Regions from separate parts of the Paenibacillus sp. Aloe-11 genome, predicted to be linked through region 1. Evidence: predicted binding sites of a transcription regulator. Region 1 holds the regulator's gene; the other holds the start of a gene.
What was found. Region 1 encodes Rex, which represses fermentation and respiration genes when NADH is low (regulators of the CRP and FNR family bind a similar motif). Its sites were predicted from a motif close to TTGTGAAATATTTCACAA; they were not measured.
Positions count from the first base shown of each region.

Region 2: nirB (nitrite reductase large subunit NirB) is a predicted target of Rex. The motif match lies at 8,286-8,303, and genes of this name have one in related genera.

Region 1 covers NZ_JH601056.1:49,774-68,909, reverse strand. Annotated here, with positions in the region: gene WG8_RS13735 (nucleotide pyrophosphohydrolase) at 1-302, shown strand, start outside; gene WG8_RS13730 (tetratricopeptide repeat protein) at 353-871, shown strand; gene dapB (4-hydroxy-tetrahydrodipicolinate reductase) at 903-1,706, shown strand; gene mgsA (methylglyoxal synthase) at 1,764-2,201, shown strand; gene bshB1 (bacillithiol biosynthesis deacetylase BshB1) at 2,198-2,890, shown strand; gene bshA (N-acetyl-alpha-D-glucosaminyl L-malate synthase BshA) at 3,016-4,179, shown strand; gene WG8_RS13705 (CCA tRNA nucleotidyltransferase) at 4,234-5,580, shown strand; gene WG8_RS13700 (biotin--[acetyl-CoA-carboxylase] ligase) at 5,573-6,547, shown strand; gene panB (3-methyl-2-oxobutanoate hydroxymethyltransferase) at 6,895-7,794, shown strand; gene panC (pantoate--beta-alanine ligase) at 7,791-8,732, shown strand; gene panD (aspartate 1-decarboxylase) at 8,725-9,108, shown strand; gene WG8_RS13680 (tetratricopeptide repeat protein) at 9,191-9,838, shown strand; gene dinG (ATP-dependent DNA helicase DinG) at 10,000-12,867, shown strand; gene WG8_RS13670 (redox-sensing transcriptional repressor Rex) at 12,912-13,565, shown strand; gene WG8_RS13665 (amidohydrolase) at 13,552-14,853, shown strand; gene WG8_RS13660 (cell wall elongation regulator TseB-like domain-containing protein) at 14,892-15,416, shown strand; gene WG8_RS13655 ((S)-acetoin forming diacetyl reductase) at 16,073-16,855, shown strand; gene WG8_RS13650 (hypothetical protein) at 17,442-17,975, shown strand; gene WG8_RS13645 (AAA family ATPase) at 17,968-19,136, shown strand, end outside.
Region 2 covers NZ_JH601042.1:66,498-77,628, forward strand. Annotated here, with positions in the region: gene WG8_RS02135 (GerAB/ArcD/ProY family transporter) at 1-440, opposite strand, end outside; gene WG8_RS02140 (spore germination protein) at 465-2,135, opposite strand; gene WG8_RS02145 (LacI family DNA-binding transcriptional regulator) at 2,374-3,384, shown strand; gene rpe (ribulose-phosphate 3-epimerase) at 3,800-4,456, shown strand; gene rpiB (ribose 5-phosphate isomerase B) at 4,476-4,925, shown strand; gene WG8_RS02160 (DUF7916 family protein) at 4,971-5,930, shown strand; gene WG8_RS02165 (beta-glucoside-specific PTS transporter subunit IIABC) at 6,070-7,929, shown strand; gene nirB (nitrite reductase large subunit NirB) at 8,395-10,824, shown strand; gene nirD (nitrite reductase small subunit NirD) at 10,866-11,131, shown strand, end outside.

The DNA.
Region 1 (19,136 bases):
GTGAGGTAGATCAGTATATATCTCAATTCAAGGAAGGGTATTTCAGCCCTTTGGCGATGTTGGCCAGGATGTCCGAGGAAGTCGGGGAACTGGCGAGGGAAGTGAATCATTCCTTTGGCGAGAAGCCGAAAAAAACGGATGAGGCCGACAATTCCATTGAACTGGAGTTGGGGGACATTTTGTTTATCACGGTTTGCTTTGCGAATTCGCTGGGTATAAATTTGACCGAGGCTCATGACAAGGTCATGCATAAATTTAATACACGTGACGCGAATCGCTGGACCAAAAAGGACACCGATTAGGCGTTTTGTACATATGCTGTACCAAACCGGTTACCCGGAGGTGCAGTGTCATGAAGGCGGAGGAATACGTTCAGAAAGCTTATCAATGCATTTTGCAGAACGATTTTGAGCAGGCCGTGGAATGGTTTGAACAAGCGATTTCAGCCCAGCCTGATCATGCGGAGTATTATTTCCGGTGTTCGGTTACCTATGCCCGCAGTGGACGTTTGGAGCAGGCGCTCACTTACGCAGAGCACGCGGTTCGTCTGGCTCCACACCAGGATGAATATGTGCTTCATCTGCACGCGCAGCAAGCCAGGCAACTTACGGAGAAGGCCAGAAAGATGCTGGATGTCGACAAAACTACACCACAGCTGCATCGAGATGCAATCTTGCTGCTGGAACAGGCGATTGCCCTTGATCCGCTATGCGGTGATGCTTTTATGCTACTCGCGTTGATTTATGACGAAATGAATGAATATAAGCTGGCTGTGCAGGCTGCTCGCGAAGCGGTTGCCTTGTTTCCTCACAATGTACAGCTTGCCAATCTCATGAAGAAGTTATGCCAGCAGATGAATGAACAAATCTAGCATAAATTGATGCATAAGGAGTTGTAGGGATATGTCAGAGCCAATAAAAGTAGCTGTCGTAGGAGCAGCAGGGCGTATGGGCCGTGAGGTTGTTAAGTTGGTTCTTCAGGATGAGGAACTACAGCTTGTGGCCGCAGTGAACAGAAACCACGCCGGCAGTGATGCCGGCCTTCTCGTCGGACTGCCGGAAGCGGGCATCGCTATTGTGGAGGATGTGGAGCAGGCTTTGCTGGATAGCAGGCCCGATGTCATGGTCGATTTTACGGGGCCGCGTTTTGCGTACGCACATACCGCGCTTGCGATCAAGCATGGAGTTCGTCCGGTTATCGGAACTACAGGGTTTACACCCGAACAGATTGATGAACTGGACAAGCAGTGCCGGGAACAGCATATTGGTGGTCTGATTGCGCCTAACTTTTCCATTGGAGTCATCTTGATGATGCGGTTTGCGGCTCAGGCGGCGAAATACTACCCGCATTTGGAAATTATCGAATATCACGGTGACCAAAAATTGGACGCGCCCTCGGGAACGGCCATTAAAACGGCAGAACTGATTGCGGAGCAGCGCCAGGAGCTGCGACAGGGCAACCCGGAAGAGGAGGAATTACTGGAAGGATCACGTGGCGGCTACTATCAGGGCTTTCGTATCCACAGTGTCCGGCTTCCCGGCGTATTTGCGCAGCAGGAAGTGATATTCGGAGGCTTTGGAGAATCCCTTAAAATCCGTCAGGATTCTTATGAGCGGGCAAGCTATATGCCTGGTGTTAAAATCGGTATTCAAAAGGTCATGGAGCAGCCAGGACTTGTATACGGGTTTGAGCATTACATTGATTAAGAAAAATGCGAATGAATTGATGAACGGAAATATAGAATGAGGCAGGAGGAATTTCGAATGTTAAAGATTGCATTTATAGCGCATGATCGTAAAAAAGATGAAATGGTTAACTTTATAACAGCCTATGAGCATGTGTTCACAGAACATCAATTGTATTCAACAGGTACGACAGGTCTGCGCATTATGGAGCAAACGAAGCTTCAAATTCACCGTTTCATGTCAGGGCCGCTTGGGGGAGACCAGCAAATTGGGGCCTTGGTTGCGCAAAACGAAATGGATATGATTATATTCTTGCGTGACCCGTTAATGGCACAGCCGCATGAGCCGGATATTAGCGCGCTGCTGCGTCTGTGTGACGTGCAGGGGATTCCTCTCGCAACCAATGTTGCAACAGCTGAGATACTGGTTAAAGCGCTGGATCGCGGTGATTTTGCGTGGCGTGAGCTGGTACATAAATATAAACCGGGTATTGGCGAGCTGGGTGATATAAAATGACGCTGGATATACTGATTTTTGGAGCACATGCCGACGATGCTGAGATTGGCATGGGAGGCACGATTGCCAAGCATACAGCTGCTGGTTTCAAGGTGGGCGTGTGCGATTTGACAAGAGCTGAAATGTCCTCGAATGGGGATGTGGATACTCGTATGGCAGAGGCTGAGCAGGCATCGAAAGCGCTGGGGCTTGCCGTACGTACGAATCTCGGACTGCCTGACCGTGGATTATATGTGACACCTGAGCATGTAGCTGCAGTTACAGCAGAGATCAGGCGTCATGCTCCGAAAGTCGTATTTGCTCCGTATTGGGAGGATCGGCACCCCGATCATGTGATGTGCAGCAAGCTGGTGGAAGAAGCAGTGTTTAACGCCAAGCTACGACGCTTTATGCCGGAAAAACCTGCGGTGCTGGTGGAGCAATTATATTTTTATTTTATTAATGACATCGGCAGAACGGACCTGATCGTGGACATCACTGAGCACTATGAAGCCAAGGAGCAATCGCTGTTAAGCTATGCTTCGCAATTTCAGGCTGCACCGGGCAAGGACACGGTAGCTACGCCGTTAAATCAGGGCTATGTGGAGCGCGTGAAAGCCCGGGATTCTCTGCTCGGTCAGCGCAAGCTGATTCCATATGCAGAGGGCTTTGCGTCCAAAACACCTCATCTGGTTAAGCTATTCACATAAGGATTTATAAATTTCTTGACATATGAATGCACAGAATCCAACGTAAAACGGACAGAGATGTGCACTGTATTTGGATCACTATTATTAAAAGTCATTACTGATGAACGGAAGGGGGGCAGCTTAACTTGAATGACAAATTGAAAATTGGAATTACCTGTTATCCATCGCTGGGTGGCTCCGGCGTAGTAGCGACAGAACTGGGCAAGTTGCTGGCCGAGAAGGGGCATGAGGTTCATTTTATTGCCAACAGCATTCCGTTCAGATTAGGCGGGGCATTCCAAAAAAATATATTCTATCATGAGGTTGAGGTTAACGATTATTATGTGTTCAGATACCCGCCTTATGATTTGTCGTTGGCGACAAAAATGGCTCAGGTTGCACAAATGAAGAATTTGGATGTACTTCATGTTCATTATGCCGTACCACATGCGGTATGCGCTTATTTGGCCAAGGAAATGGTCGGCGATCACCTCAAGGTGGTGACCACGCTGCACGGTACGGACATTACGGTGCTGGCGCAGGATGAATCGTTGAAGGACCTGATTCGACTGGCGATTAACAAAAGCGACGCTGTGACCGCAGTATCCAAGGATTTGATTCGTGAGACGATAGATGCCCTGGAGATTACACGGCCCATTGACTTGACCTACAACTTTGTCGACAAACGGGTGTATTATCCAAGGGATGCGGCTTCGCTGCGGAGAGATTTTGCCCAGCCGGATGAAAAGATCATGATGCATATTTCCAATTTCCGCCCTGTCAAACGGGTGGCAGACGTATTGGATATATTTGCACGAGTACAGGAAAAAGTACCTTCGAAGCTGCTGCTGGTCGGGGAAGGGCCGGAGCTTCCTAAAATCCGCTGTAAAATCGAAGAATTAGGCTTACAGGATAAGGTATTCTTTTTGGGTAAGCAGGATGAGATTGCACAGGTTATTTCCATGGCGGATGTGCTGTTGCTTCCTTCGGAAAAAGAAAGCTTTGGGCTGGTTGCATTGGAAGCCATGGCTTGCGGGGTGCCAACCGTTGGCTCTCAGGCAGGAGGCATACCTGAACTTGTTGTACATGGAAGTACGGGATATCTTGCTGAAATTGGCAACACCGAGGCGATGGCTGAATATGCAGTCGAGCTGTTATCCGATGAAGTGATGGCAGAGCGTTTCCGTGAAGCCTGTCTGACACGTGCTCGCACTGTTTTCTGTGATAAGCTGATTAGCCGTCAATACGAAGAAATATATTACCGTGTGTTGGGACGCGAGGTGCCGGAGCTTAAACCGATCTGCGTTTAAGGAGGCGGACTCGCGTCCGTTTTTTTATTGAATATTTGCAAAGGGGGAAACCCTGTGAAGACAAATACCTGGCAATATGCGGATCAAGAGATGGCTCTTCATGGCAAAGAGGTCATACATACACTTACGACAGCAGGCCACGAGGCCTACTGGGTTGGCGGCTGTGTACGGGATGAACTATTAGGCCGCGCTATTCATGACATGGACCTGACCACTTCGGCTGAACCGGAACAGGTCATAGCCCTGTTCCCTCATGTCATTCCGACAGGAATTCAGCATGGGACGGTTACGGTCATGCAGGGCGGTCATGCATTCGAGGTAACCACATTTCGTACGGAGAGCGGCTACGCTGATCACCGCCGCCCAACGGAAGTTGCTTTTGTGAAGGAGATCCGGGAGGATCTGATGCGCCGTGATTTTACCATGAACGCGATCGCGATGGATGAATATGGAGAGCGAGTGGACCCGTTTGGAGGAGAAGCCGATTTGCGAGCTGCTCTTGTCCGTTGTGTGGGGCGAGCCGAGGAACGGTTTGAGGAGGACGGATTGCGGATGCTGCGCTGCATCCGTTTTGCCTCTGTTTTCCGTTTCCGCATCGCTTTCAACACCTGGAAAGGGATGATTCGACGTAGAGAAGGACTTCGATATATAGCGATGGAACGCGTGCGAGTCGAACTGGAAAAGATGCTGTCCGGACCGGACCCGCTACGCGGTCTGGACATGCTGAGCCGGAGCGGATTGCTGGCCTGTACAAAGGTGTCGGTTCCCTGGGAGCAATGTGAAGGGGACGCGCTTGGCGGGATCGTGCAGCTACCGGATGAACTGCGTTGGGGCCTGCTTTTGTTGTCTTGCAGACTGACCTCAGAGGCGGCGGACGAGCTGCTGAGAGCCTGGACCTTCTCCAACGCTGTACGTCTGCGACTGGTTCATCTGCTGGAATGGGAGACCGAGCTAGTCAGCCGTGCTGTTGCAATAGCTGGTGACTCCGATTCTGAAAAACATGACGACAGCCGCGATGAGGCACTCCGCCGCAACTGGATTCAACTATTAATTAAGCTGGGACGGGATACCGCTTCAGACTGGCTTGAGGTTTATCAAGTACTGCCTGCTTCATTTCGTGGATTATCGCTGGAGGCAGATCAGCATGTGGCACGGATGGCAGAATTGGCCAATTCATGGACAAAGCAAGCTGCAGTGATTCGTATTAAGGATTTAAACATTACAGGAAATATACTGGTTCAAGCGATGAATCGACGGGGTGGGCCTTGGCTGGGACAGACGATGGAATGGCTTTTACTGGCTGCCGCCTGCGGAGATATACCGAATGAAACAGAAGCATTGCTTCAGGAAGCGAAACGGGTGACGAAACAGGTGACAGAACAGGTGATAAGTAATGAATAATCATGAAAGATTGTTAGGCATACTGGAGGAGGGGGCATCCGATTATGTATCGGGTGAGGAAATCAGCCGCCGCCTCTCGGTCAGCCGTACGGCCATATGGAAGCAGATTAACAAGCTGCGTGAGCTGGGCTACACCATTGAAGCCTCCTCGCGTCGTGGCTACCGATTGGTGTCCCATCCAGACCGACTGGAGGTTTCCAAGCTGGCACGTGCATTGAATACCGAATCGTTCGGCCAACGTATCGTTATTCTGGATTCGACGGTCTCCACTCAGCAGGATGCCATGCGTTTGGCAGAAGAGGGGGCGCCGGAGGGGACAGTAGTGCTGGCGGAGGAGCAAACGGCAGGACGGGGACGTTTGGGTCGGAAGTGGTTTTCACCTCGTGGCAAAGGCGTCTGGATGAGCATTGTGCAGCGTCCCACCCAGCCCCTAGGCTTTACTCCCCAGCTGACACTGCTTACAGGTGTGGCGGTGTGCAGGGCCATTCGTCGGCTGACGGGTGTGGAGGCAGGCATCAAGTGGCCCAATGATCTGCTTATTCATGGCCGCAAAGTGTCCGGTATTTTGCTGGAATCCGCAACCGAGGATCAACGGGTCCGCTATTGTATTGCCGGCATCGGCATTGATGTGAATTTGAATACGGATGATTATCCTGAAGAATTAACTCAGTTGGGAACATCCTTGAAAATAGAAGCAGGGCGTGAAATTGACCGCACTGAATTGATTGCTGCGGTGCTGGAAGAGATGGAGCAGCTATGCAGGTTGTATGCGGAGCAGGGTTTCCAGCCGATAGCCATGCTGTGGGAGGCTTTATCGGTAACGATAAACCGCAGCGTACGAGCTCATACCGGACAAGGAATAGTGGTGGAAGGTATAGCCGTTGGTCTGGACCCATCAGGGGCACTAGTGGTAGAAACGGATCAGGGAGAGCGAATTCAGGTCATTTCAGGCGATATACAATTGTAAGAGCGAATATAGCTGTGAATAGCGCCCGGAATCGCTATGTTCCCTGTGCAAAACTTCACGTGAAAAATGGGATGTTTTTTGTTATACTGTGCAGGAGGCGGCATCGGACGGTCCGAGCTGCACTCCAAGGGCACATGCTCTACTTTAGCAAGTTTGTAAAACCATCATAACTTCATTTGAAGGTTACGTTGGATTCTGCTCTGAGCCGAACAGGACCGAGACAGAAGGGACGATCTCAAAATGAGTGTCTTTTTTGGCTGTTCGGACCTTTTAATGACGCACATATGCAGGCGTTCATAAAAGGTTATTTTTTGTGCCAAAAAAAAGATGGAAGGGAGCCATTCGCAATGGCGGGAAAACAAGCACTGAATATTGTGAAAATGAAAAAAATGAAGCAGGAGGGCATTCCGCTCAGTATGCTGACCGCGTATGATTATCCATCGGCTAAAATAGCCGAGGAGGCGGGAATAGACATGATTCTAGTGGGTGATTCACTGGGTAATGTGGTTCTTGGTTACGATTCGACCATTCCCGTAACTTTGGACGATATCGTGTACCACTCCCGGGCGGTAGCAAGAGGCGCGGAGCATACATTTATCGTAGCGGACATGCCTTTTATGACATACCACAGCAGCGTATCGGAAAGCCTTCAGGGCATCCGCCGTCTGATGCAGGAAGGACATGTGCATGCTGTCAAATTGGAAGGCGGAGCGGAAATTTCCGATGTCGTAAAAGCGACTGTTCGGGCAGGTGTACCTGTACTGGGACATATCGGTCTTACACCACAGGCAGTCAATCAGATTGGCGGCTATCGCATTCAAGGTAAGGACGAAGCAGACGCACGTCGGTTGATGGAGGATGCCAAGGCACTGGAGCAGGCGGGAGCCTTTGGCATTGTACTGGAACTGGTGACTGAGGAAGTCGCAACTGCCATTTCCAAAGAACTATCCATTCCGACCATTGGCATTGGCGCTGGACGCGGATGCGACGGCCAGGTGCTGGTCTACCACGATCTGATTCAATATGCATCGCCTTATTACAGCAAGCGCTTTGTCAAAACCTATGCCAATGTAGGCGGCTTGATCCGCAGCAGTATTGAGCAATATGTGAGCGATGTGAAGGGACGGGCCTTTCCGGCTGAAGAGCATGTGTTCAGTGCGGATGACCGTGTCGTGGAAGCTCTGTACGGTAAGGCTAAAGGACAGACACAGGAACAAGCTAAGGAAAAGGTGGAATCCCGGTCATGATCATCGTAAGAGAAGTGGCCGAGCTGCGACAGGCTATCGCTGAACGTCGCCAGCTTGGCGCAAATGGAGCAAAAGTGGTAAATGATTCTGCCTCTGTGCAGCAGCAGCATAAAGTCGGCTTTGTGCCGACGATGGGATATTTGCATGAAGGCCATGCGAGCTTGATGCAAAAGGCGCGTGAAATGTCAGATACAGTGGTGCTCAGCATTTTCGTCAACCCGATTCAATTTGGACCTAATGAAGATCTGGACAGCTATCCTCGGGATGAAGCACGTGACCTGGAGGTAGCACGGCGTGAGGGCGTGGATATTGTGTTTTTGCCAACTGTAGCAGAAATGTATCCACAGCCAACCCGAACCAAGATTCACGTATCCGCCTTGACCGAACGCTTGTGCGGCGCTTCACGTCCAGGACACTTTGATGGTGTGACGACAGTGGTAGCGAAGCTGTTTAACATGGTCAATCCTGATCTGGCCTTCTTTGGTATGAAGGACGCGCAGCAGGTTGCTGTGCTCCAGCAGATGGTGACCGATCTCAATATGAATGTGACGATTATACCTTGCCCTATCGTTAGAGAGGCTGACGGTTTGGCGCTGAGCTCGCGCAATGTGTATTTGAGTGCAGAGCAGCGGGAGCAGGCACTGGTGCTGTCCCGGTCACTGCGCAAGGTGCGTGAAGTGAGCGAGGATGTTGTCCGAAATACGTTTACGATTCGTCAGATACACCAAATGGTGGAGTCCACCATTACTTCCTCGCCTTTGGCGGACATTGACTACATTGAAATATTAACTTTTCCCGGCTTGGAGCCAATTCTTCCTGAGCAGCGGCTAAGTGATGTTGAAGAGGACATCATTGTAGCGCTGGCTGTGAAATTTGGGAACACCCGACTGATTGACAATATAAGATTACAGAAAGCGGAGGTGCTTTCCCATGTTTAGAACGATGATGAAATCGAAAATTCACCGGGCGACGGTGACTGAAGCCAATCTTAATTATGTGGGGAGTATTACGATTGATGAGGATTTGATGGAGACATCCGATCTGCTGGAAAATGAAAAGGTTCAAATTGTGAATAATAACAATGGAGCGCGGCTGGAAACCTATGTTATCCCTGGACCGCGTGGCAGCGGCGTGATCTGCCTCAACGGTGCGGCAGCGCGTCTGGTGCAGCCTGGTGATACGGTCATTATTATTTCCTACGCTTCGATGTCAAATGAGGAGGCAAAAACATACAAACCGACTGTAGTATTCGTGGATGAGCATAATAAACCAGCTCAGACGGCGAATAAGGAAGTACACGCTACGATCATGTAATGAATGGGAGTGCGGATGAAACCCGCCCTTTAGGCGAAAAATGTGAGTGTACTAATCCATCTTTCGTAAGGGCGGGATGCACATGTTCCAGCATGTATTCGCAGAAATGAACAGCATGTTAGATGATATCGTGAAGCATTACCCATCAGCCCAAGGCTCGCGCAAACAGGAGCTGCTGCAGCATTGGAGCTTGCTGCGGAAAATGAGTGACAGAATTATGGATGAATGGCTGGCCTTTGAGGAAAAAATGGTTTGCCTGCGAGCGGCCGGTTTTTCCGCAGAGTCCGATATGTCTGACACGGAGCTAACTGGAAAGGAACAGCCTGAAAAAGAGCTGCCTGCCTATAATCGGGGACAAGGATATTATCAACTGCTTATGTACCCTGAGGCAATTCAACAGTTCGAGCAGGTATTACAGCATTTTCCGAACAGCTGGCAAAGTCGTATGTATTTAGGAATGGCGTATTTTCAACTGGAGGATACAGCGCAGGCTGTACGCCATTTTGAGCAGGTGCTTGACCTGACTGAGCAGCCGACACTCAAGGCGGCCATCTATAACGCGCTTGGCTGTCTGATGGCCAAACAGGCTGACGTAGCGGCTGCGCAAAAATGTTTTGCTCTCGCGCACCAGCTTGATCCTGCGATGCCCGAGCCCTTGCACAATATGGAAGCCTGTTTGTTCGGTACCGAAATGCTTCGCTACGACAGCTCGATGATGACCTGGATGTAGCTGTTGTCAGACACCGGGTAAGACGATGCATGCCCACCTTCCCAGGCGGCGTGTGCATCGTCTTTTTTGGCTGTCTTAATTTCCAAAAAGGCGATCTTCTGATATGCTGTTATACAGAGTTATTATTTTTTGTATGTGTCAAAAGAAAGGATTAAGCCCGAATGAAATTTGCGGTATTGGATTTTGAAACGACAGGCACCCAGTCCGCGGATGACATCATTCAAGTCGGACTTGCAATTATAGATCATGATAACAGCATTTCCCGTGTTTACGGTTCTTATGTGAACCCTGGCAGACCCATTCCGCCTTTTATTACGGGGTTGACCGGAATTACAGACGATGACGTCAAGGATGCTCCTGCACTTGAAGAGATGATGATGGAGCTTGTCCCTTTGCTGGATGATGTTGTCCTGGTCGGTCATAATGTGGCATTTGATTTTAATTTTTTGCAAAACGCTTTAGATCGGTGCGGATACCTGCCGTTTAGCGGCAGAATTTTGGATACGATGGATTTTCTGAAAATCATGTTTCCATCGCTCTCCTCCTATCAACTCGGATTTGTTTCTTCTGAGTTCGGGCTGGCTCATGATCGCCCCCATCAAGCAGACAGTGACGCGCTGGCTACGGCTGAGGTGTTCTTAAAGTGTCTGGCTGAGCTTCAAGCGTTGCCTTTAATCACGATACAGCGGCTCAGCGATTTGTTTGCAGAGGAAGACAGTGATCTTGGCTGGTTTCTTGACGGGGTGCGTGAAGAGAAAGAGCTTGATCCCATTCAGGATTTGGATGGGCATCAGTTTTATCGTCAGCTTGCACTGAAGGTGGAGGATTGGACAGAGCTGGCAGCTCCGCGCAGAGAAGATGATCCGAATCCGCTGTCGGGTGTTTCCTTTGAGGAATACATGGATGATGTGCGAAATCAATTGCGTTCATCCTTGAGCCAATACGAGGAGCGCGAAGCGCAGGTACAAATGATAGAGGATGTAAATCAGGCGCTGAGTGAAGACAAGCATTTGTTGATCGAGGCAGGTACAGGGACAGGCAAGTCCCTCGGTTATTTGCTTCCATCACTGTATCACAGTGTAAAATATGGACAGCGGGTTACGGTAAGTACGCATACCATCAATCTGCAGGAGCAGTTGCGCGAGCGCGATATTCCGATGCTGACGAAGGTGATTCCGTTTCCGTTCCGGGCTGCCATTTTTAAGGGTCGGGGGCATTATTTGTGTCTGCGCAAGTTTGAACATAAAATAAACAGAAGAGACTTCGCAACACCAAAGGAAGATTTAATAACGGCGGCTCAGATGATCGTCTGGCTGACGCTGACAGAAACCGGTGATGATGAAGAACTGAATCTGAGCAATCGTGGCGGAGATTTTTGGGAAACGGTAGCAAGTGATTCCGAGTCCTGTCTTGGCCGCTCCTGCCCGTGGTTCCGCAAATGCTTTTATCATCGTGCGCGTCATGAGGCGGGAATATCGGATGTGGTTATTACGAATCATTCCAAGCTGTTTACGGATGTCAAGGCAAGCCATCAGCTGTTGCCAAGCTACGAGCATCTGGTCATTGATGAAGCACACCATCTGGAGGAGGTCGCTGGCAAGCATCTGGGCATGCATATGAAATATTTCACACTCGTTCATACGTTGACCAGACTGTTCAAAGACAGCAAGAATGGACAGCTGCCTTCATTGCGTCAGCAGTTGGTGAAGTCTGGACATGAGAAGTCGGCAGATTGGGCTTCAATCATCGACCAGCTATATCCGCTTGTGCTGGAGGTCAAGGAAACATGGGATTTGCTGAGCGACAAGCTATTTGGTATGCTGCCGGAGCGAAGTGATGCGACACCGGGTGAAACAGGACAATTTTCTTCTCGTCTCAAGCCGTCGGCCAAGCCTGCCAAGTGGGATCAAGCGTCTGCGCTGGAAAATCAGTTAAATGTCACACTAAGCGAAATTTTGCGCAAGGGTGACAAGCTCATGCTGGACGTAAAGGAAGAATATGATGATTATGCGGCTGACAGCCTTATTACGGATATTACAGGACTGCTCAAGGATTTAGCCGGAATCAAGGAGAATTTGCGTCTCTTTATACGTCTTGATGATGAGACGACCGTCTACTGGCTTGAAGCGAGTGGGCAATTCCGCAGTAAATCATTGCAATTTTATGCAGTGCCTGTAGATGTGAGCCGCCAGCTGAAAGAAATGTTTTTTGACAAAAAAAGAAGCATTATTCTGACCTCAGCTACTTTGTCGGTGGATAAATCGTTTCAGTACATGACCGATCAGCTCGGTTTGCAGGAAGCTGCAGATGAGGGACGGCTGATGACTTCGCAGCTCCCGTCACCCTTTAACTACAGGGATCAGGTGCTGCTGGTCATTCCCCGCGATTTCCCGAGTGTAAAGGGCAGTGTAGGAGATGCGCATTTTGTTAATATGCTTGTCAGCTCGCTAGGCGCGACTGCACAGGCGACCCGGGGGAGAATGCTCGTTCTGTTTACCTCTTACCGTATGCTCCGGCAAGTGTATGAGCCGCTCAAAGAGGCATTGTCTTCCAGCGACATCACTGTGCTGGGACAGGGTGTAGACAGTGGGAGCCGCAGCAAGCTCACCCGGCGTTTTCAGGAGGCCAAGGCTTCTGTATTGCTGGGAACCAGCAGCTTCTGGGAGGGTGTTGATATTCCAGGCGAGGCGCTGACGTGTTTGGCCATCGTCCGTCTGCCGTTTCAACCGCCGAATCACCCGTTGCTGGAGGCGAAAAGCGAGCTGCTGCAGCAGCAGAAGAAAAATCCATTTATGAAGCTGTCTGTTCCACAGGCAGTCATTCGCTTTAAACAGGGGTTCGGGCGTTTGGTACGTACAGCGAGCGACCACGGGGTCGTCATCGTTTACGATACACGTGTCATCGAATCCTATTACGGAAAGCACTTTTTGTACTCATTACCGGGACCAAAAATGGAGCATATGCCGACGGAGCAAATGGTGCCCCGCATCTCTGAATGGCTCCAATCCGCCCCGGAGACTGAGGCATAACGGACGGACATGAGACATGTCCGTTACAATTAGGGGGAGCAAGTATGAAATCAGAAAAAATTTCTGAGGCAGTTGTACGGAGGTTGCCCGTATATCTACGCTATCTGAATGCACTGAACAAAAGGGAAGTGGCTACGGTTTCTTCCCAGGATCTGGGGCAAAGGCTGAATTTGAATCCGGCCCAAATCCGCAAGGATCTCGCATACTTTGGAGATTTTGGCCGAAAGGGTATCGGCTATGATGTGACTTATCTGATTGAAAAAATACGTCATATCCTAAAAATTGACCAGCAAATCAACGTTGCATTGGTCGGAGCAGGTAATCTGGGGCAAGCCCTCTCGAATTATAATGCTTACTTAAAAGACAATATGAAAATTGTAGCCGTATTTGATGCTGTTCCTGAGAAGACCGGAACGATGATCAATACGCTGGTCGTTCAGCCAATGGATCAATTGGAGGCGACTGTGAAAGAAAAAAATATTCGGATCGGGATTATTACTGTACCGGATTTCGAAGCGCAACACGTGGCCGACAAGCTGATTGAGTGTGGTATTGAAGCGATCCTGAACTTTGCACCGATCATTCTGAAAACCCCGGACAACATCCGGGTACATACCACAGATTTTACAACCGATTTGCTAAGCCTCGCTTATTATTTAGAGGATGGAAAGGAAGAATCGCAAGATGACAGTGAATAAATGGATGATTAAAAACGGCTCCTTTGCCGTAAACGGACCTGAAGCCGGGGTAATCCATGGCTATATGATTGTGGAGGATAGCCGGATTACTTACATTGGCGAGACTTTGCCTGCAGGAGAGGAAGATACAGAAGCATTTGACGGCAAAGGCTTGCTCTTTTTACCAGGTCTGATTAATACGCATGGTCATGCGGCGATGTCACTGCTGCGTGGGTATGGCGATGATTTGGCACTTCAAGTATGGCTTCAGGAGAAAATGTGGCCGATGGAAGCCAAATTTACAGCTTCAGATGTATACTGGGGTACTTCCTTGTCTGTGCTGGAAATGCTGAAAGGCGGTACGACGACCTTCCTGGACATGTACGATCATATGGATGAGGTGGCTCGTGTAGCTGAAGAGTCAGGCATTCGTGCGAGTCTGATGCGTGGAGCGATTGGATTATGCTCAGAGGAGGAGCAGCGAATCAAGCTGGCTGAGGCTGTGACTTTTGCACGTAACTGGCATGGCAAGGCGGATGGTCGCATTACAACAATGATGTCTCCACATGCGCCATACACATGTCCGCCTGCATTTATCGAAAAATTTGTACAGGCTGCGCATGATTTGAATTTACCGCTGCACACCCACATGTCCGAGACTATTGCCGAAGTTGAGCAAAACGTACGTGATTATGGCTTGCGTCCAGTTGCACATTTGGATAAGCTCGGCTTTTTCTCCCGTCCTTCGCTTGTTGCCCATGCCGTTCATTTGAACGACGAGGAAATAGCCTTGCTGGCTGAACGTGGTGTAGCGGTTTCCCATAATCCGGGCAGCAACCTGAAGCTGGCAAGTGGTGTAGCAAGAGTGCCTGAGCTGCTGCGTGCAGGGGTTACCGTTTCGCTCGGTACGGATGGTCCTGCCAGCAATAATAATCTGGATATGTTTGAGGAAATGCGTCTGGCTGCTCTCATTCATAAGGGAGTATCCGGTGATCCTACGGCAGTTCCTGCGAATGAAGCACTGCGTCTGGCAACCGAGTACGGCGCGAAGTCGATTGGTTTAAATGAGGTGGGAGTGCTGGCAGCAGGCAACAAGGCTGACTTTATCGCGTTGGATCTGAATCAGGCGCATTTCCTGCCGCGTACGGACCTTATTTCCCATGCTGTATACTCTGCAAGTGCCAAGGATGTGGCCCATGTGTGGGTAGACGGTCGTCAGGTCGTGAAAAACGGTGAGTGCCTGACGATGGACGAGGAACGCATCAAACATGAGGCACAAGCCGCCTTTGAAGGGCTGCTGTCGCGCTAATTCAGGTGTCACATCCCCTTAGAGAGGAAGCACAGGTTTTGAAAAATAAGAAAAAATGGATAGCGGTCGCTATTTTGGCCGTGATACTGATCCTGGTCAGCATGTTCTGGTATTATTCTTATGTTACGCAAGACCAGGTGGCCGAGAGGAATGCCGCTATCATAAAGGCCAAGCAATCGGGTGGTCTGGTCAGCACGACTCGTACATGGAAGTCAGTATGGAGTCAGATATATTGGGTAGTTCAAGGGAAAAATGCCCAAAATGAAAATATAATGGTGTGGGTTCCCTTTCAAAAAATGGAGGGACAGCCTAATGTACCTGCCGCAGATAATAGTGGTGTCCATACCGAGCTATTGAAAAACGGAGTCGACGAGGAGAAAATGACGGCAATTATTGAGCAGCAGCTTCCAGATGCAGAGATCGTGAGCCTCCAGCCAAGTGTGTTCAATGGCGAATATGTGTGGCAGCTGTTTTACAATGATGGAAGCCATCATAACTATACCTTTTACCGTTTCTCAGATGGGGGATCGACAGGGGTAAAGTATACATTGCCTAATTACTAGAGTGATGTTGAGGTGGGGATTGGTGGTTTTGGAGTGTTGGGAGCGCCAGGAGAGCTTGGGAGCGCTGCGCAGTCCATTTGATCTTACGATCGCTATTGCTACGGGATTCTTTATTATATTAAATATTTCAAGGGTAAGAATCCCATAGCAAAGGCGAACGCTTCGCTTCTTCAGATTCAAATGGCCCACTCCGCTGGCTGACCGCCATGAAGTCACTCCAAACACCAGGGAGTTGAGGGTAGGGGGTGTTACGGACGCCGGGCTGCGCTTGTCTCCGTTTTGAGCTTTACATCTGTCAATCTTGTTCCCGGATTTTTAACTTTTAAACTCAGTTTATATAGCTTGGAATGATTGAAAGCTAAGAAAAAAACGTAAATGCGATTTAAATCGTATTTACGTTTTTTAGTTTTTATGTTTGATTAGTATGTATCATGGAATGACAGCGATGGGAAGCACCATCTTGCCTGCGAGTGGCTCCACATGTATCTTTCAAGCTTGCTTGAATTTCCCTTAAAGAGTCTAAATATGAAGTCTATTACATATATCATAATAATTTTTTCCTAAAAATGGTTTAATCATAGATGCGGACTAACGTAACCCATAATTTTGTGGCTATGTTATCATGACTACTTATTCACCAAAGGAGATTCATGAACATGGGAAAAATGGATGGGAAAGTTGCATTGGTAACAGGTGGAGGTCAAGGGATTGGGCGGGCTATCGCTTTACGTCTGAGTCAAGATGGCTTCGCCGTGGCAGTCGTAGATTTGAATGAAGAAACGGCTAAAAGTGTGGCTGATGAAATTACAAAGGCAGGAGGGCGCTCGATTGCGCTTAAAGTCGATGTTTCCAACCGGGATCAGGTTTTTGCCGCCGTCAAGGAGACAACTGACAAACTCGGTGGATTTGATGTTATCGTGAATAATGCGGGGATTGCTCCTGCCAAGCTGTTGGAAGATGTTACACTGGCTGATTTTGATAAGTTGTTTCATATCAATGTGACCAGTGTACTGTGGGGCATTCAGGCGGCCGCAGCCCAATTTAGAGAGCTGGGTCATGGGGGTAAAATCATTAATGCCTCTTCACAGGCAGGTCATGTCGGTAACGCCAATCTGGGCATTTACTCTGCAACTAAATTTGCAGTTCGAGCATTAACACAAACCGCGGCTCAGGAATATGCGCAATATGGCATTACAGTCAACGCCTACTGTCCCGGTATTGTACAAACTCCGATGTGGAGTGGAATTGATAAAGAAATTACGGCCTCCAAAGGCGAAGCTATAGGCGATGCCACCAAGGAATTCGGCAGCAAAATTGCGCTTGGTCGTCTCTCTACACCGGAAGATGTATCAGCCTTCGTCTCCTTCCTGGCAGGTCCGGATTCCGATTACATGACAGGACAATCCCCTCTGATCGACGGCGGCATGATGTTCCTATAAAGGATTATGTATTGTAAAAGCAGGAGTAACTGAAAGAACGCAAAGAAAGCCGAAATAGGGAAATAAATCTAGACATCAGAAGTAAAATAAAAAAAGACGTAAATACGACGAAATTCGTATTTACGTCTTTTTAACTACCAACCCTGCGGAGCTTGGCTGAAAGCCAGCGAAGCATCCTTACCTACCCAACTTTCCTGCTAAGGCAAAATTCATCTTTATGGCGGGCAGCAGCGGAGTGGAGGATTTGAATCTGGAGAAGCGGAGCGTTCGCCTTTGCCATGGGATTCTAACCTTTAAATGTTTTATACCATCAAGAGAATCCCATGGCAACAGCGATCGCAAGATCAAATCCTACACGCAGCGTCTCCCCCACCCACCCATAACCAATGATTTTGCCTAACCTCAACTTCCCCACACATTGCCTTCGATATTCAATATACGATATGATATACTATATTTCTGAGTGATAGACAAATATGATAGAAAAAAGCTTGCTGATTGCTGCAAGTTCAAGATCATAAGTCTGGTTGTTGTTGACATTCGTCCCGTTTCTTCTTTGTTTTACATTTTGAGAGGAGGATGTTATTTGAAATTGCGTGTAGTTCCTATCGTTGTTGCGGCAGTTTTGGCAGCATCGCTGTTGTTTGGAGGATGGTTCATTTACCGTCAGGTTACAATGCAAAATCCTCTGGAAACATTGGTTACTCAATATCCCGGCGTGACAAGCGCTCAAATAGATATTAAACCGGAAGAGGTTGTATTGAAACTGGATCTCAAGCCACAGGCAGATGTGGCCGGATTGGTCAATGTAGTTAAGCAAAAAGGACAGTCCATCATCGGTAGCCGTACCATCAAGCTGGACATTGCAGATCATTCCAATTCAGCACTGAATCAATGGTGGTCTGAGGCTATGTTCCCCGTAGCGGAAGCGATGGAAAATAAAAAATATACTCAAATTTCATCTACCGTTGAGCAGATGAAAAAGAAAAAGACGGGTATTCAGGCTGATACTGATATGGATTCGAACAATGTCTATATCCGACTCAGCGAAGGTAAAGCGACCAAGTTTATCGTTTTGCCACGTCAATCTCAGCAAATGGGGGTATGGCCTAATGCCTAGATGGATCAAGGAAGCACTAATCGGCATTGTGCCGGTAACTATCATATTTCTCATCTTTATTGGGGTGAACATTATCCCTCTGCTGATCGTAGGTATCATGATCAGCGGCTTGTTGATGCTCATGCATGCGCGCGGTGGCTTGGCTGTGGGTGCCGGTCAAGAGCGTAAACGTAAAAAAAATGGCCCGGACAAGCTGACCTTTGAAGAAATCGGCGGACAAGAAAGCGCCAAGCAGGAGCTGCGCGAGGCCATGGACTTTTTGAATCGGCATGATGAAATTTCCAAATTTGGTATTCGTCCGATAAAAGGCATTTTGCTCACAGGCCCTCCGGGAACCGGGAAAACATTGATGGCGAAGGCAGCTGCACATTATACCAATTCTGTATTTGTTGCTGCCTCAGGCAGTGAATTTGTTGAAATGTACGTTGGTGTGGGTGCAGGCCGTATCCGTGAGCTGTTCCGCGAGGCGCGCACCCGTGCCGCTAAGGAAAAGAAGGAAAATGCGATTATTTTTATTGATGAGATTGATGTAATTGGCGGTAAGCGTGAGGGTGGACAGCAGCGTGAGTATGATCAGACCCTGAATCAGCTGCTGACAGAAATGGATGGCATTTATTCAACGGATACGCCACGTATTTTGCTTATTGCGGCTACTAACCGTAAAGAAATGCTGGACAGTGCTTTAACTCGTCCAGGACGCTTTGACCGTCATATTCAAGTGGATTTGCCCGATAAAAAGGGTCGTCTTCATATTCTGGAAATCCATGCCAAAAATAAACCGATTCAGGAAGATGCGAATCTGGACAAAATTGCTGAAGAATCCTATGGCTTTTCCGGTGCACAGCTGGAAAGCGTCATGAATGAAGCGGCCATCTATGCGATGAGACAGGAAGAGAAGATGATTGCCCAGAAACATCTGTCGATGGCCATTGACAAGGTGATGATGGGCGAGAAAACGGACCGTGAATCAACGCTGGAAGAGAAAAAGCGTGTAGCCATTCATGAACTGGGACATGCTATTATGGCCGAAATCGTTCGTCCCGGCAGTGTGAGCCAGGTTGCGCTCAGCCCACGCGGGAAAGCGCTCGGCTATGTGCGTCACAATCCACAGCAAGAGCATTATCTATATACCAAGCAGTTCCTGGAGGAGCAGATTATGAT
Region 2 (11,131 bases), on a different contig from region 1:
AGCCGCGCGATAGGATTAATGCCTCCAAAAACCAGATAACATCCCGTCCAGATGAATGGAATGACAATCGCCCAGATCGGTGTCCCTTCGAGCAGATAAAACAACGTCACTTCCGCTAATACACGTATCTCAAAGCCAGCGATGATGAGAAAGTATATAATTAATAACATACTTAAACATCCTCCTGGAATAGTTCCTACGATTCTCCTGGAGTATTGATATACGGTGTTTTCGGGAAACTGTTGACTTAATTTCACCATCACCAAGACCACTAATATGACAATACATCCGCCGATCAGGACAGAAAGCCACCCATCAGGCGTCTGTACTGTTTTAGTCACACCTCTTGGCAGTGTCAAAATCCCTGCCCCGAGCACCGTATTGGTCAGGAAAACGGCGGCCTGCTTGGTTGTGATCTTATCATCAGAGCGTGTAAACACCATAATTCCTCCATCCTCAGGGTACTATGATTTGCGCTTGCTTTGCTGAGTTTTCATCATAATAGGTCTTCGTTTCATCTTAGATAAAGGAGCCCGGATGTATACATCCTTCCAATCGCTTGTACGCATGGGGGAGAAGGGAGTCACATACGGTACGCCAAAGCTTTTCAATTTCGTCATATGGATACAAATTAACAGGAAGAACAAAATGGTACCGAACATGCCCAGAACTGCTGCAAAGAGCATTCCGACGAAACGTAAAAGGCGCAAGCTGATGCCCGCACTGTATGACGGTATCGAAAACGAAGAAATAGCAGTAACTGAAACCACAATGACCAGGAATGGGCTGACAATGCCCGCATTTACAGCAGCGTCGCCAATGACCAAACCTCCGACAATGCCCATCGCAGGACCAACAGGCTTAGGCAATCGTATGCCGGCTTCCCTTAGGATTTCGATCGAAATTTCCAGAATCATGACTTCTATGACGGATGGAAAAGGGACTCCTTGACGAGTTTGAATAATGCTAATAACCAGCTTGGTCGGAATCAAACCGGGATGAAACGATATAAAAGAGATATACAAAGCAGGACCCATCAGTGCTATGAAAGCTCCGAAAAATCGCAGCAAACGTAAAAGTGACCCCGGAATCCAGCGCTCATAATAGTCTTCGGGAGATTGAAGCAGCATACTGAAGGTCACCGGGACAATAAGTGCAAAAGGAGTCCCGTCCAGCAGAATGGCTATTCTTCCTTCCAGCAACGCATTAATGACACGGTCGGGTCGCTCTGTGTTGTGAACCTGCTGGAAAGGACTTAAGTAATTGTCTTCAATAAGTTGTTCTACATAACCGGATTCAGCCAAAAAATCCATGTCTATTTTTGAAATTCTGTGGTTCACTTCTTCTAGAAGATCCGGATTCACAATATCCTTAATGTACGCGATAACCAGGTCTTTTTTGATTCTGCTTCCGACTTGGAATTTCTTCAATTCCAAACTTTTATTTAAGCCTTGACGTCGAAGCATCGAAGTGTTTTCACTTAATACTTCCGTAAAGCCAATTCTGGGACCACGAAGTAATGCTTCAGAGGTTGGTTCATTCACGGATCGAACAGAGCCGTTAGGGGACCCCACCAGCAGTGCTTCCTTCATTCCTTCAATCAATAGTGCGGTATTGCCTAAAAGGATAGACTCGTGCAGTTCCTCCATATCGGTAACTTCACTAATTTGCGTAAGTGGCATCAAGCTTTCTTTTATAAAAGATTTGCTTATACGTTCCGGCTGTTCCTGTTGGCCCTCAAACATTAAGACCTGCAATACTTGCTTGTTCATAAGCTCTTCATCCTGCATGCCTTCGATGAAGATTAACACGGACCGTGCATGAAATTTTTTCACCATGAACTCACGAAAATGCACATCACTATTCTCGCCTATAGCTGCTTGGATCAATTTCAAGTCAGTATCATAATCCCCTGTAATTTTGGAGTCTGGTTCCTGCTGCTGATCAGCATGCGTTTTGTGATCTTTATTGGCAGATGAACGGTCAGGAGGATGCTTGGAAATTGCACCCTTACTGCCCACAAGTGAATAAATTGAATTGTTTATATAATAAATCCCTAATGGGAAAATTAACGCGAGGCCGGCTTGAAATAATGTAACCCAGCTTGGAATAAAAGGTACTATTTTGGACCACATGATGATGCCCCCCAAACCATTCAATTCAATTCATTTCCCCGTAGAATAAACAGGTTGTCCATAAAGTATTCCTTGTAAAGGAATTATTTACTCATGAAACGGAATGATGATTTGCCGTCTCCACATATTTTTGCGAAAACCTCGTTCTATGCTATTGTGTAAGTTGACATCAATATTAAGACTATGCTAATCTCCAAATAGGAAAACGATTACTCAATATGATTATTCGAGGGAAATTATGAACAAAAATCAAATATCAATAAAAGATATTGCCAGATTGAGTGGGGTTTCTGTAGCAACGGTTTCCCGTGTGATTAACGAGAATGGCCGCTTCTCTGAGGAAACGCGACAGAAGGTTAATGAAGTTATCCAAAAGTACCAATATGAGACCAATAGTATCGCCAAAAGCCTGAGAATGAGTAAATCGCAGACGATTGGCGTTTTGGTGCCGGATATTAATAATGAATTTTTTTCAGTCATTGTACAAAAAGTGGAAAGCTTCTTTTTTAAACAAGGATACTCTACCATTATATGTAATACTGCTAAAGATGCAGAGAAGGAACGAGAGTATCTGAAAACTCTGGATGGAAAAATGGTAGATGGTCTGGTCTGTATTTCGGGACAGGAGGAGCTTTCCGCGGAATTGCTTAAACGGCCCATTCCGATTGTATGTATTGACCGTCGGCCGAAGATTAATACGAATGTGGCTTTTATCGAGTCCAATCATTATGAGGGTGGATTTTTGGCGACAGAGGAGCTGATTAACAAAGGCTGCAAGGAAATTTTACTGCTGACCAAGCAAAACAATCTCTCCTCTGTTAATGAGCGTCTGTACGGGTATAAAGATGCTCTGCAAAAGCACGGACTGTACCCATCAGAGGACCGCTTGGTTGCAGTTCGAAATGATGGGCCTACTTTGGAAACCGCGCAGGCGGCTATTGAGCGCGTCTTGGAGAAAAAACTTCGGTTTGACGGTATATTTGCTACCAATGACTGGTTGGCTTTGGGCGCATTGCTCGCATTACAGAAATACGGAGTGCAGGTTCCGGATGAAGTCAAAATAGTAGGTTTTGATAATGATACAATTTCCCAATACTGCAATCCACCGTTGACTACAATAGAACAAGATAAAGAAACACTTGCAGATAATGCATGCAATATGCTGCTCCGTATGCTGAATGGAGAAAAGATCGAACGGGAGCAACATTATTCTGTCCCCGTACGGTTGATCCAACGTAGTACCACCTAGTTGTATGTTGGTTTATGGGAATTCTTGGATTAGCTACGGGAGAGGTAAGCATAGGTTTTATACTACCTCTCATAGAGTGAGATGGTGTACTTTATCAGGCTGTATACTTTCCCGTAGAATTTCCAACAAAAAATGGTTTGACAACAGTATCAGAAAATGATAATTTTAATTATGCTAAATGTAATCGTTTACCCAAACGGACACCAAAATCAATATGATGTTGTAAGCAAGCAACAAGTGATGAATCCAAGCCATGAACTGTTTTCTTGTCTTTATTGGGTAAACGTTATCCCACCTGATTTTATTCATAACCGAAGGGCATAAGAAACAATCTGATAAATTTTGAGGGAAGGAAAAATTCTATTATGCCGTTTGAGTAATCGTTTACTCCATTTCTTAAGAAGGGTGATTATTAATGAGTATGCTATTATGTCCTTCCATGATGTGCGCTAATTTCAGATCATTGGAACACGAAGTAAACGCACTGGAAGAAGCCAATGTGGATATTTATCATATCGATATTATGGACGGTAAATTTGTCCCCAACTTTGGAATGGGACTTCAGGATTTGGAATACATCCGCCAACAAACTCAAAAAACAGTGGACGTGCATCTGATGATCGATAATCCTTCCGCCTATATTGATTTGTTTGCCGATAAGGGTGCAGACATCATTTACTTTCATCCAGAGACTGATATGCACCCGACGCGCACAATCGACCGAATTGTTGGCAGGGGGATCAAGGCAGGGATTGCTCTTAATCCGGGAACAGCCATTGCTTCGGTTGAACCTTTGCTTGGGATGGTCGATTATGTGTTGGTCATGACCGTAAATCCCGGTTTTGCAGGTCAAACCTATTTAACCTTCGTGAACGACAAGATTAAAGCATTACAAGCATACAAGCATGAAAAAGGACTGAATTTCACAATCGTGGTAGACGGTGCGATCTCCGAAGAGAAGATCAACGAATTGGCACACTACGGCGTTGAAGGATTCGTTTTGGGGACTTCCACTTTGTTTGGCAAAGATGAGCCTTACAAAGCCATTGTTAACAGATTGAAAAATATTTAAATTGGGGAGGAATAGAGCCATGAGAATTGCTATTGGAAGCGACCATGTGGCTATAGAGCTTAAAGCGATTATTTCCGCTTATGTTAATGAACTGGGTCATGAGGTCATGGACTACGGACCGAAAACTTCAGAAAGAACCGATTATCCAAAGTATGGGAAACTCGTTGCAGAGGCTGTAGTCGGAAAGCAAGCTGATGCAGGTATTCTGATTTGTGGCACAGGCGTGGGGATATCCATCTCGGCCAACAAGGTCAAGGGAATCCGGGCCGTGGTATGCAGCGAGCCTTATTCCGCGCAATTGTCCAAGCAGCACAACAATACGAATGTTCTTGCATTCGGTGCGCGTGTCGTTGGAAGCGAATTGGCGAAAATGATTGTGAAAGCATGGCTGGAGGCTGAGTTTGAAGGAGGCCGTCATGGCGACCGCATCAAGATGATATCCGACATCGAGGAACAGCATTTATGCTGATAAACAACCACTTATACAAACATACATGATATGGAGGAGATTACATTGGTAAAGAGATTAATTGCCAGCACCAAAAGCGATATTTTGAAATTTAGCGCAGCAGATTTGAAAGAGTCTATCCTGGCTTCTGAAGGACGCGTCATTATGGGACAACATCTTGTAATGATAAACACCGGTTTGGTGGATGGTGTTACCAATGCGGAAATCCAGGCTGCCTACGGCGCAGATATGGTTATGCTGAACGGCTTTGATATGATCAAGGAAGAATCCAATATTGGATTGCGTGAAATGAAGCACGGCAAGCTGGCCGAGAAGCCGTATAGTCTCAAGCAAGTCAAAGAATGGGCTGGAGTTCCGCTCGGCATTTATTTTGAATGCCCAAGCCCTGATGCTCAGGTAGCGGGAGAGCAGTACGTGGAGGCCAAAGAAGGAAGAGTAGCTTCCAGGGAGAACTTCCTGCGTGCCTTGGAGATTGGAGCTGACTTTATCGTACTTGGAGGAAATCCTTCCGCAGGTACAACCTTTGAACGGATCATTGAAGCAACCAAGCTGGCAAAAGAAACACTGGGAGACAAAATCCTGATCTGTGCCGGAAAATGGGAAGACGGAACCATTGAGAAGGTGCTGGGTGATCCGCTGAGCGAGAGACCTTCCAATGAAATTATTAAGGATCTGATCGATTCTGGTGCTGACGTTATTACGTTACCCGCACCTGGCTCCAGACATGGCATTACCGTAGAGCATGTCAGACAATGTGTAGAATTTGTCCATTCGTATAAACCCGGAACGCTTGCTCTTTCTTTCCTGAACAGTTCGGTTGAAGGTGCTGATATTCAAACGATTGCCTGGATCGCACTCATGATGAAGCAAACAGGGGCGGATATTCATGCTATTGGAGATGGTGGCTATGCCGGAACACCTCTTCCTGAGAACGTTTACCAGCTTGCACTATCCATTAAGGGACGCAGACATACGATCAAAAGAATGGTAGGCAGAAGCCGCTAACGATTGACCCGTGTAATTTAAAGACTCTATATTCTTTTCGTACTCCTTGGAGTGCGTGTAGAGTCTTTGGATTACTACCATTCATGTAAACGTTTACTTTCGTAGAAATATGCCAAAAGGGATTAAAGGAGCGAGCAGCATGTCAAATGAACAGCTGGCAAAAGATATATTGGCGTCCGTCGGAGGAGAAGAGAATGTCTCCAGCTTGGTGCATTGCGCCACTCGGCTGCGGTTTAAACTAAAAAACAGAGAGCTGGCTGATAAAAGCAAAACGCAAAACATTGCCGGCGTCATTACGGTGGTCGAAAGCGGCGGACAATATCAAGTGGTCATCGGCAATACGGTAGGCGATGTGTATAAAGACATTACAAAGATCAGCAGCATTGGAGATAACGACAAATCAAATGCATCCGCTGTTACTGAAGGCAACTGGTTCAACAAAACGGTGGACATTATTTCCGGTATTTTCACACCATTTTTGGGGGCACTGGCGGCTTCCGGGATTTTGAAAGGGCTTTTATTAATGCTCGTCTCGCTGGGATGGCTCACCAAAACAGGTGGTGTCTATTCGATCTGGTTCGCTGCCGCAGACAGTATCTTTTATTTCCTGCCGCTGGCGATTGCAGTCACTTCTTCGAGAAAGTTTGGAGCGAATACGTTTGTAGCGCTTGCAGTAGCGGGAGCTCTGGTATACCCGAATATTATTACTTTATATAACGATAAAGCAGATATTACGTTCTTCAATATTCCTGTTGTTCTTATGAGTTATACTTCCTCGGTTATTCCGGTGATTATTGCGGTTTGGTTGCTATCAATTTTGGAGAAATTCCTGAATAGAGTTATTCATGATAGCGTGAAAAATTTTATAACGCCACTTATTTGTCTTATGGTCATTGTTCCCTTGACTCTGATTGCGGTTGGACCGATTGGAATATATGCGAGCTTGGGAATGGCTAAGGGCTACACTTTCTTATATCATTTGAGTCCGATTGTAGCAGGGGTTATTATGGGTGCTGGATGGCAGCTGCTGGTAGTTATGGGACTACACTGGGCGTTTATTCCTATTATGTACAATAACATTGCGGTATACGGTTATGATACCATGAAACCATTAATGGCACCTTCTAACTTTGCCCAAGCAGGTGCAGCACTGGGTGTATTCCTTAAAACTAAAAATCCAAAAGTAAGAGCGATTGCAGGGCCTGCGGCGATAACTGGTTTGTTTGGCATCACGGAACCGATCATCTACGGGATTAGTATCCGCTATAAAAAACCGTTCGTATGGGCTATTATCGGGGGTGCTATCGCTGGGGCGATCACGGGTGCTTCAGGTTCCGTGGCCATTGCTCCAGGTATACCGGGCTTGGCATCCCTGCCGATTTTCTTCGGCACAGGATTTGCCGGATTTGTAATTGCCATTATAGTAGCTTATGTATTCACAGCCATTACCACGTATTTCTTTGGATTTAATGATTCTATGGAAAAAGAAATGATTGCAGTCCATGAAGAGAAGAAAGAAGCTGGAACCCCAGCTCCTGCGCTGACGAACGAGAATATTTCCAGCCCGCTGACGGGTGCTGTCAAACCGTTATCCGAGATATCTGATGAAGTGTTCTCTACTGGAGCCATGGGGAAAGGCGTTGCTATTGTACCTGAGGATGGCAAATTGCTCTCGCCGTTCAATGGAACGATAGCTAATGCCTTCCGCACAGGCCATGCGATTGGACTTGTATCGGATGGGGGAACGGAGATCCTTGTTCACATCGGCATGGACACTGTTAAATTAAAGGGGCAGCATTTTAAAATGCATATCGCAGAAGGTGACCGGGTTGTAAAAGGTCAACTGCTGGTCGAGTTCAATATTGAGGAAATTAAAGCATTGGGCTATGACCTGACGACACCGGTTATTGTGACCAACACGGCTCAATATGCGGAAATTAAAGTGCTGGGCAGCAGCCGGGTGCAAACGGGAGAATCATTGTTGGAGGTCAAGCGATAAGATATTGAAATGTTAAAATCAAGTGCAATAATTTATAAAAATAAAGAGAAACCGCTTCTGGAGCACGTTAAAGGGTATTCCCTTTTTCCAGAGGTGGTTTCTTTTTGGCCGAATCATCTTAGGCCTCCTCAAGACTGAAGTAGGGTAATATCCTTTGCGTGCTCTCCGTTTTCCCTATGCGATTACTTCCTTCGGTAAATCGTTTTGGCCTTGATGTTGCTCTGTCTCTTAGATAAGGTAAATGCATTCGCGGAAATCATAATAAATTACCATTAATGGTAGTTTATTATAGATATTTACCTTAATCCCTTGAATGAGAATAGGGAAAACCCTTAATTTTTATTATTTAAACCACATTGTGATTTGAATCACATATAACGTGCTCCACTATATTAGAATAAAAGCATAGACAGATATTCATAAGCACGCAGGAGATGTCGTCGAATGAATGGAGGAAACCGGTATATGATAAACAGTAAAAAGAAGCTTGTTGTGATAGGGAACGGGATGGCTGGTATCAATACGGTCGAACAGATTTTAAAATTAACGGATAAATATGAAATTACGGTCCTTGGAAGTGAGCCACATCCGAACTATAACAGGATTATGCTCTCTTATGTTTTGGAGGGTAGTAAGACCATTGAGGATATCATACTGAACGATTTGCAATGGTACGAGGATCAAGGTATTACTTTATATACTGGGAAAATGGTACGGAACATCGACGGAGAAAGAAAGAGGATTCATACTGAGGACGGACTGGAAATTGATTACGATCTAGCTTTGATAGCCACGGGCTCCCAATCGTTTATTTTGCCTATTCCGGGAAAAGAATTACCGGGCGTCATCGGTTTTCGGGATATCGCCGATTGTACGGCAATGCTTGAGGCGGCGAAAGCCTATAAAAAGGCAGCGGTCATTGGTGGAGGGCTGTTGGGACTGGAAGCAGCCAAAGGTCTGGTCAATCTCGGCATGGACGTAACGGTCGTTCATTTGATGGAGGATTTGATGGAGCGTCAGCTGGACCGGGAAGCCTCTGCGATGCTGAAAGCAGAACTGGAACGCCAGGGAATCAAATTTGCCATGCAAATGCAAACTGCAGAGGTGTACGGTCAAGATCGGGTACAGGGACTGCGCTTCTCGGATGGAAGCGAGCTGGAAGCAGATTTGCTAGTTATGGCCGTCGGGATCAAGCCTAACATTCAGGTGGCTGTGCAAAGTGGTATAGAAACGAACCGTGGAATTGTAGTCGATGATTTGATGAAGACTTCCATGCCAGATGTATATGCTGTAGGGGAGTGTGCTGAGCACCGCGGGATCTGTTACGGTCTGGTTGCCCCGCTGTTTGAACAGGGAAGTGTAATTGCCAAACATTTGGCAGGTGCAGATACCGAAGGCTATGCGGGATCAGTGGTTTCCACCAAGCTCAAAATTTCAGGGGTGGATGTTTTCTCGGCTGGCGAATTCATAACTGCTCCTGAGCATACGGTGATCGTAGCGAAGGATGAGTGGAAGCGCACTTACAAAAAAGTACTGCTTCGTGAAAACAAGATTGTTGGAACTGTGCTGTTCGGAGATGTGAGCGAATCTGCCAGTCTTCAGAAATATGTACGGCAGCAAACGTTGATGACAGATGAGATATATGGACAGCTTATGGGTACCGGATGCAGTAAAGACGGGGCTAAAACCTTATCCGCTGAGACGATGGCTGATGATGAAATTGTTTGCGGCTGCAATGGTGTGACTAAAAAGGCGATTGTTGATGCAATCAATGAAAATGGACTGACCACAGTCGACGAAATTAAAGCATGCACCGGAGCAACGCGGTCCTGCGGAGGGTGTAAGCCGGTCGTTGAACAAATTCTTCAGTATGTTCTGGGCGACAGCTTCAAGAGTGCTGCCAAGCAAGGAATATGTGGCTGCACAACCTTGAGCCGGGATGAAATTGTTGCAGCGATCAAAACCAAGGGACTTACAACGACACGTGAAGTGATGAATGTACTAGGCTGGCAGAATGATGAAGGCTGCTCCAAATGCCGCCCGGCACTGAATTATTATTTGGGAATGATTAACCCGGATACGCATGAAAATGAGGAAGATTCCCGGTTTGTGAACGAGCGGTTGCACGCGAATATTCAAAAGGATGGAACGTTTACAGTTGTGCCAAGAATGTACGGCGGTGTTACCACTCCAGAGGATTTGAAAAAAATAGCTGATGTATCTCTTAAATACAATGTTAAGGTTGTTAAAGTGACAGGCGGCCAACGGCTGGATTTGATTGGTGTCCGTAAAGAGGATTTGCCTAAGGTGTGGGAAGAACTCGACATGCCGTCGGGATATGCTTACGCAAAATCGCTTCGTACAGTTAAAACCTGTGTTGGATCGCAATTTTGTCGTTTTGGCACACAGGACTCAATGGGAATGGGCGAAGTGCTGGAACGGAAATTCGAGAGACTGGATTTTCCGGCAAAATTCAAATTAGCGGTTAATGGATGCCCACGCAACTGCGCGGAGTCATGTACGAAGGATATCGGAATTGTAGGCAATGATGGAGGCTGGGAGATTTTTATCGGTGGCAACGGCGGTATCAAAGCGCGGTTGGCTGATTCGCTCTGCAAAGTGAAGACGGATGCTGAATTGATTGATATTGTGGCAGGCGTGATGCAGCTCTACCGTGAAACAGGCCAATATCTGGAACGTACTTCGGAATGGGTTGAACGGACTGGCCTTGAAGAGATTCAGAAGGCTGTCGTTCACGATATAGATAATCGTAAAGCTTTAATAGAACGGATTGAATTTGCATTGCAACAGGTTGAAGACCCATGGAAAAAGATTATCCATAATGCGGATTCGCGTAAGAACTTATTTGAAGTCGTTACACCGTCTGTTGTGTGAATTTATTCAAATCATGCCTGGAGAAGGGAGCAATCAAGCGAATGATTAAACATGCTGAGTGGCTTATTGTCGGTCACAGTAAGGATTTTCCTAATAGAATTGGACGGACTATCCGGTTGAATGATAAGGAAATCGCAGTATTCCGCACTTCGGAGAACAAGCTTTATGCTGTTGAAAATTCCAACCCGCATCCGAAGGGGGGGCCGCTTACCGAAGCCATCGTATCAGGTCATTACATTTATGACCCGCTGCGTGATTGGAAGATTGATTTGGAGACGGGTCTCGTTCAAGACCCTGATACCGGACA